Regions from separate parts of the Pseudomonas sp. B1-22 genome, predicted to be linked through region 3. Evidence: riboswitches for the same ligand, from Rfam matches in the RefSeq annotation. Region 3 holds a riboswitch; each other region holds the start of a gene.
The links. Region 3 has a riboswitch for cobalamin ahead of cobW (cobalamin biosynthesis protein CobW). Riboswitches for the same ligand answer to the same signal wherever they lie in the genome.
Positions count from the first base shown of each region.

Region 1: it holds a riboswitch for cobalamin, as region 3 does, so the genes downstream of both, btuB (TonB-dependent vitamin B12 receptor) here and cobW (cobalamin biosynthesis protein CobW) in region 3, are expected to answer to the same signal.
Region 2: it holds a riboswitch for cobalamin, as region 3 does, so the genes downstream of both, ACQ5BL_RS24105 (TonB-dependent receptor domain-containing protein) here and cobW (cobalamin biosynthesis protein CobW) in region 3, are expected to answer to the same signal.

Region 1 is NZ_JBCHVH010000001.1:303,805-306,000, forward strand. It holds gene ACQ5BL_RS01430 (ABC transporter permease) at 1-606, opposite strand, end outside; cobalamin riboswitch at 737-962, shown strand; gene btuB (TonB-dependent vitamin B12 receptor) at 1,077-2,196, shown strand, end outside.
Region 2 is NZ_JBCHVH010000006.1:469,010-471,205, reverse strand. It holds gene ACQ5BL_RS24105 (TonB-dependent receptor domain-containing protein) at 1-1,449, opposite strand, end outside; cobalamin riboswitch at 1,542-1,725, opposite strand; gene dxs (1-deoxy-D-xylulose-5-phosphate synthase) at 1,767-2,196, opposite strand, start outside.
Region 3 is NZ_JBCHVH010000006.1:578,836-581,031, forward strand. It holds gene ACQ5BL_RS24665 (CbtB domain-containing protein) at 1-134, opposite strand, end outside; cobalamin riboswitch at 239-453, opposite strand; cobalamin riboswitch at 525-719, shown strand; gene cobW (cobalamin biosynthesis protein CobW) at 955-2,007, shown strand; gene cobN (cobaltochelatase subunit CobN) at 2,105-2,196, shown strand, end outside.

The sequences.
Region 1 (2,196 bases), on a different contig from region 3:
GCCGAACTTCTTCAGCACCGTGGCGCCGAGGAAGGCCACCACCGCGCCGACCATGAAGGTGAGCAGGGCGACGATGGGCACGGCGTCCAGGCCGGTCTGCTCCATGTGCGCGGCCAGCGAGGTGAGCCGCCAGCGGCGCGGGCGCAGCAGCGTGCGTGCCAGGGTCTGCAGGGTCAGGCCGATGAAGCCGAGCATGCCGACCACATGGCCGCGCACGGCGATGGTGGCGATGCCGATGCGTTCGAGGATGTCGACGATGGCATTGCCCGGCGGCGGCTTGCGTTCGTCCAGCCGGCACTGGGTGATGGCGCCGCCCACGGCGCGCAGCAGCGCCAGGCGCTCGGCGGGCAGGTTGTGGGTGATCTGTTCGAGCTGGCCCATGCGCGCGCCGCCGATGACGTCGGCGAGCAGCGCCGCACCGGCGGTATCCAGGGCGCCCAGGCCGCTGAAGTCCAGCTCGGCGGGTTGGTCGCCGTGGCGTACGTTGGCGACCTGGGATTCCAGGCTACTGAAATGCGCCAGCGTCCAGTCGCCGCTGACGCGCATCAGCGATGGGCTGGATTGGGGATCGAGCTGGAGCTGGCCGGGCTGTGCAGTCGTCGTCATGTCTCGCATTCTAGCGAGTTTCTGCCGTGCCTCCACTGGACTTGTGTTTCTCCTTTTGGGCGCTCTGGATCGGGCCTTGGCGACGGCCGCGACAGTCTGTTCAATTGACGCCCCAGGCCGCGAGCCTCTAAGCTGCGCGCCTGCTTCAGGTGCCCCCGGCGTGAGTCGGGGGTGAAACAGGGAAGCCGGTGAATTCGGACCTCAGGGTTCGACCATTCCGGCGCTGCCCCCGCAACGGTAAGCGAGCATCGAGCCGCATTTCGCCACTGTGCCATCGGCATGGGAAGGCGCGGTTTCCGGAGCCTGTCACGGCCCCACTCGCAAGCCCGGAGACCGGCCTGCTGCACGCCATGGCATCGCGGGAGGCGCTGCCGATCGCTCCGGCCGGCCTGTGCTGCCGGGGCGTTCCCGTCCTCCGCCTGCCCTTTCGGGTCAGAGCCGCGCGGGTGAGAGCGGCGGAGTGAGTTCACGTGAAGCATTACCTCTATTGGCCGACGGCGCTGGCGCTGGGCGGCTTCTCCTGTATCGGCCTGGCGGCCGGTGAAACGCCGCTGGCGCTCGACGACCAGCTGGTGACGGCCACCCGCACCGAACAACCCGCCGGGCAGAGCCTCGCCTCGGTGAGCGTGCTGGACCGTGCCGATATCGAACGCGTCCAGGCACAGTCGGTGCCCGACTTGCTGCGGCGCCTGCCGGGCATCTCCCTGAGCAGCAACGGCGGCCCCGGCAAGGCCACCAATCTCTACATGCGCGGTAGCGAATCCGACCATGTGCTGGTGCTGATCGATGGCGTCAAGGCCGGTTCGGTGTCCTCCGGCGGTGCGTCGCTGCAGGACCTGCCGGTGGAGCTGGTCGAGCGCATCGAAGTGGTGCGCGGGCCGCGCTCCAGCCTGTATGGCTCCGAGGCCATCGGCGGGGTAATCCAGATCTTCACCCGCCAGGCTGTGGAGCAGGGCTTCAAGCCCTGGGCCTACGCTGGCGCGGGCAGCCAGAGCACCTACGAAGGCAGCGCCGGAGCCTCGGCCGGCAATGGGCGCGGCTGGTTTGCCCTCGGCGTGTCGAGCCTGGACACCGCCGGCATCGATGCCAAGGCCAACGGCGCCAACGGCCACGAGCCGGACAGCGACGGCTACCGCAACCTCTCGGGTTCCCTGCGTGCGGGCTACCGTTTCGACAGCGGCCTGGAGCTGGACGGCAGCCTGTTGCAGACCGACTTCCACAATGACTTCGACACGGTGAACAGCCGCCGCACCCAGGGCTTCGATGCCTACAACGATGGCGTGCAGCGGGTGATCGGCGGCCGTGCGCGCTTCGTCCCACTGGAGCCCTGGCGGGTAAGCCTGTCCGCCGGGCGCAGCGAGGACGACTCCGACGCCTATCAGGACGGCGCCTTCTACTCGCGCTTCGACAGCCGCCGCGACACCGCGTCCTGGCAGAACGACCTGGACCTCGCCCCAGGCCAGACCCTGACCCTGGGCTACGACTGGCAGCAGGACGAGCTGAGCAGCTCCACCGACTACGCGGTGACCTCCCGCGACAACCGCGGCACCTTCGCCCAGTACCTGGGCAGCGTAGGGCGCCATGACTGGC
Region 2 (2,196 bases), 110 kb from region 3:
GGCCTCGAAGCCGTCGATGCGCGCCTTGGCGATGTTCTCCGGCTGGTTGCTGGCGCTGTCCCAGGCGATCAGGTCGTCGACTTCGGTGCGGTACAGCGAGGCCTCCAGCTGGGTGCCGGAGAAGTCGCCGCGCCATTGCAACTCGTAGGTCTTTGACGTCTCGGCCTTGAGGTTGGGGTTGCCCGCGCCGGGGTAGTAGAGGTCGCTGAAGGTCGGTGCGCGGAAGCCTTCGCCGTAGCTGGCGATCCAGCTCTGGTGGTCGCCCACCGGCAGGCTGAAGGCGGCGTTCCAGCTGTTCTGGGTGCCGTAGGCCTGGTTGTCGTCGTGGCGCAGGCCGAGCTCGGTACCGAAGGATTCGCCCTTGAAGCTGTGCTGGGCGAAGACGGCGTGGTTCTCGCGACTGTCTTCGGCGAACACGGTGCTGCCGTCGACCTTGTCTTCATACCAGTCGGCGCCCAGCGCCAGTTGGTTGGCCGCGTCCAGCTGTAGGCGGTTGATCCAGCTCGCCGAGTGGCGGGTGGTTTCCAGGGAACCGTTGTTCCAGCTGTCGGCGGCGCCCACGGCCTTGTTGCGGTCGAAGCTGCGGCCCAGCTCCAGGCGGCTGCCCCAGATGTCGGTCAGCTGGCCGTCGAGGTAGGCGCTGTAGCTGCTGACGCGGAACTCGTCGCGGGGAGAACCCGGCTCGAAGTTGTAGGCGTCGTCGTACTCGTTCTTGCCGCGCTGGTCGTTGAGGTTCAGGCCGGCTTTCCAGTCCTCGTTGAGGCGGTGGTTGAGGTTCAGGTGCACGGCCTTGTTGCGCTGGGCGTCGTCGTCGCTGTCGGCGCCGACGTTGTCGCTGGTGCGGTCCCAGCCATCGCTCTCGTCGAGACTGCCACCCAGGCTGTAGGTGGTGCGCTCATCGCCGCCGGAGAGGTTCACGCTGCGCTCGAAGGTGCCGTGGCTGCCGGCGGCAAGGCGCACTTCCGGGTGCAGCCCGGCTTCGCCGTGGCGGGTGAATATCTGGATCACGCCGCCGATGGCATCGGCGCCGTACAGCGAGGAGCGCGGACCGCGGGTCACTTCCACGCGCTCGATGTTGTCGATGCTCAGGTAGTCCAGGCGGGCGATGCCGCTGCTGGCCGAGGCGATGCGCTGGCCGTCGACCAGCACCAGGGTCTGCGCGGTGCTGGTGCCGCGCACGGAATACGAGATTACGCCGCCGGAGCTGCCGATCTGTACGCCGGGCACGCGCTTGAGCAGCTCGGGCACGCTGCGCACCTGCAACTGCTCGATCTCCTTGCGGGTGAACACGCTGTTGGCGGACGTCGCCTGGATGCGCGGCTGGGCCTGGCGGCCGGAGGTGATCACCAGCGCCGGCATGGCATAGATATCGCCAGTCGGAACGCTGGCGTCGGCCAAGGCCAGGCCGGGCAGCAGGCCGGTGGCCAGGGCGAGTCGGGTCAGTTTCATGGAACGTCCTCAAAAGCGGGCGGATGACTTTCGAGGAGGGCGTGGCAAGGGCGGCAGACCGCACTTGACGGTGCGGCCCTCCGCAACACCTGTCGGGGCGTACGAGGGCGGTCTCCGGGCTGCCGACGCTCACGCCTGCGGCCTTCCCATGCGGATGCACAGTGGCGGTTCGCAGCGCGGCAGGCCGGGGCCTGCGGTCGGTTACCGTTGCGGGGGCAGCGCAGGTCTTTCACCTGCTTCCCGTTACCTCGAACGAAAACGGGCGCACCTTACTCAGGTGCGCCCGTCACTGGCAATACTCCGGGAGAGGCATGCGCTCAGCGGTTGCCGAGCGCCTCCAGGCGAGCGCTCACCGAGCGTTCGATGCCGGTGGCGTCAAGACCACACTCGGCGAGCATCTGCGCCGGCTTGGCATGCTCGACGTAGTAGTCCGGCAGGCCCAGGTGCAGGACTGGCTGCAGGATGTTTTCGCGGGCGAGGAACTCGCTGACGGCGGCGCCGGCGCCACCCATCACCGCGTTTTCCTCGAGGGTCACCAGCAGTTCGTGGCTGGCGGCCAACTGGCGCACCAGTGCCTCGTCCAGCGGCTTGACGAAGCGCATGTCGGCGACCGTGGCGTCGAACTGCTCGGCGACCTTCAGCGCTTCCGCCAATTGCACGCCGAACACCAGGAAGGCGACCTTGCCGGCCTTGCCTTCGCGGCGCAGCACGCCCTTGCCGATCTCCACCGGTTCCAGCGCCGCCTCG
Region 3 (2,196 bases):
GCTTCCAGATGCGAGAAACCGGCGAAATACACCAGCAGCGCACCGAGCAGGCTGGCGCCGACGGCCAGGGCGATGCGCTTGGAAAGGGGGATGGAAGTGCTCGACGCCTGTTGCGCCAGGATGCTGCTGGACATGAACGTTCCCTCTGAAACTTGAGTAGAGAACGCAGAGGTTGAACGCATTCGAACGCGCCGGATCGGTCGCGCCACGGCCTGCGCCCGCCCACCGCGGGTTTGCCAAAAACGAAGGATTCCAGGCCGGTCTCCGGGCTTGCGATGTCGGCCGATGCGGCCGGGCGGGTCAGCCTTCCCATGCGCGAGCACAGTGGCTACCGATGACCCTTCAATCGCTTACCGTTGCGGGGGCAGCGCCGGACTTGTCCTTGCGGACGCACCGGCTTCCCGTTTCACCTCGCGCACGACGGCGCGAGACACCTGAAACCGCGCTAGCTGACCACGAAGCCCCGCGAGCGTCAACCGCGCGGCAACCGATCCCCGGCGATTGACCGCCCCGTCATCGCTGCGTAGCCTTCTGCCCTTCGAGGTTCTCCGGCACTGGCCGGAGCTAAGAGGGAACGTGGAAATCTTCGGATGCGCCACGGCTGCCCCCGCAACTGTGAACAGCCTGTTCTTTCACACGCCACTGCCGACTACGGCGGGAAGGCGAAAGGACAATCAAGGGCTGTGAGCCAGGAGACCTGCCTCGTGACTGGTTTTCGATCTGCTGCGCGTCGGCTCTGCTGCGTTGGAAGATCGCCGTGGACTGCTCAGTGACTACAGTCAACTCCGCGTCCCCGGCGATCCTCCGCCTTGCCTGGCTCTAGCTCGCGAGATCCAGAACGAGTTCGTTATCAACAGACAACCGGGCGGGGTGATCCGGTGGCGACCTTCGTTGCGCGGCGAACCCGTGCGCGCGCCCTTCATCCGCCTTCAAACTTTCGCTTGCGAGGCGCGCATGAAAACCCTGGCCAAACTCCCCGTCACCATCGTCACCGGCTTCCTCGGTGCCGGTAAGACCACCCTGCTCCGCCACATGCTCGATAACGCCGAAGGCCGCCGTATCGCGGTGATCGTCAACGAATTCGGCGAGCTGGGCATCGACGGCGAAATCCTCAAGCAGTGCTCCATCGGGTGCAGCGAAGAAGAAGCGGTCGGCCGCGTCTTCGAACTGGCCAACGGCTGCCTGTGCTGCACCGTGCAGGAAGAATTCTTCCCGGTGATGCGCGAGCTGGTGGCGCGCCGCGGCGACCTCGACCAGATCCTCATCGAGACCTCCGGCCTGGCCCTGCCCAAGCCGCTGGTGCAGGCCTTCCAGTGGCCGGAAATCCGCAACGCCTGCACCGTGGACGCGGTGATCACCGTGGTCGACAGCCCCGCCGTGGCCGCCGGCACCTTCGCCGCCCACCCCGAGCAGGTGGACGAGCAGCGCAAGCAGGACGCGAACCTGGACCACGAATCGCCGCTGCACGAACTCTTCGAAGACCAGCTGGCCAGCGCCGACCTGGTGGTGCTGAACAAGGCCGACCTGCTGGATGCCGAAGCGCTGGCCCGTGTGCGCGCCGAAGTCGCCGAGGAACTGCCGCCGGCGGTGAAGATCGTCGAGGCCAACTCCGGCCAGCTGCCACTCTCGGTGCTGCTGGGCCTGAACGCCGAGGCCGAGCTGCACATCGACAGCCGCCCCACTCATCACGACCACGAAGGCCATGAAGACCACGATCACGACGAGTTCGACTCCTTCCACGTCGACCTGCCGGAAGTGGAAGAGCGCGCCCTGCTCGACGCGCTGAATGCACTGGTCGAGCGTCACGCCGTGCTGCGCATCAAGGGCTTCGTCGCCATCCCCGGCAAGCCCATGCGCCTGCTGGTGCAGGGCGTCGGCAAGCGCTTCGACAAGCACTTCGACCGCGCCTGGCGCAGCGATGAAACCCGCGGCACCCGCCTGGTGGTGATTGGCCAGGAACTGGACCAGGCCACCATCGCCAACGAACTGCGTACCGCCCTCTCTTGATCGTGTAGGAGCGAGCTTGCTCGCGAACCTGGCCCCGCTGCGGAGGTTGGTTCGCGAGCAAGCTCGCTCCTACGAAGAGCCACCACCGAGCACGCCCATGCACCTGCTGCGCACCCAACCCGGCGGCTTCGTCCCCGACGACGGCATCGCCCACCTGGCCCAGACGCCCGCCGAGCTGGTGATCCTCTG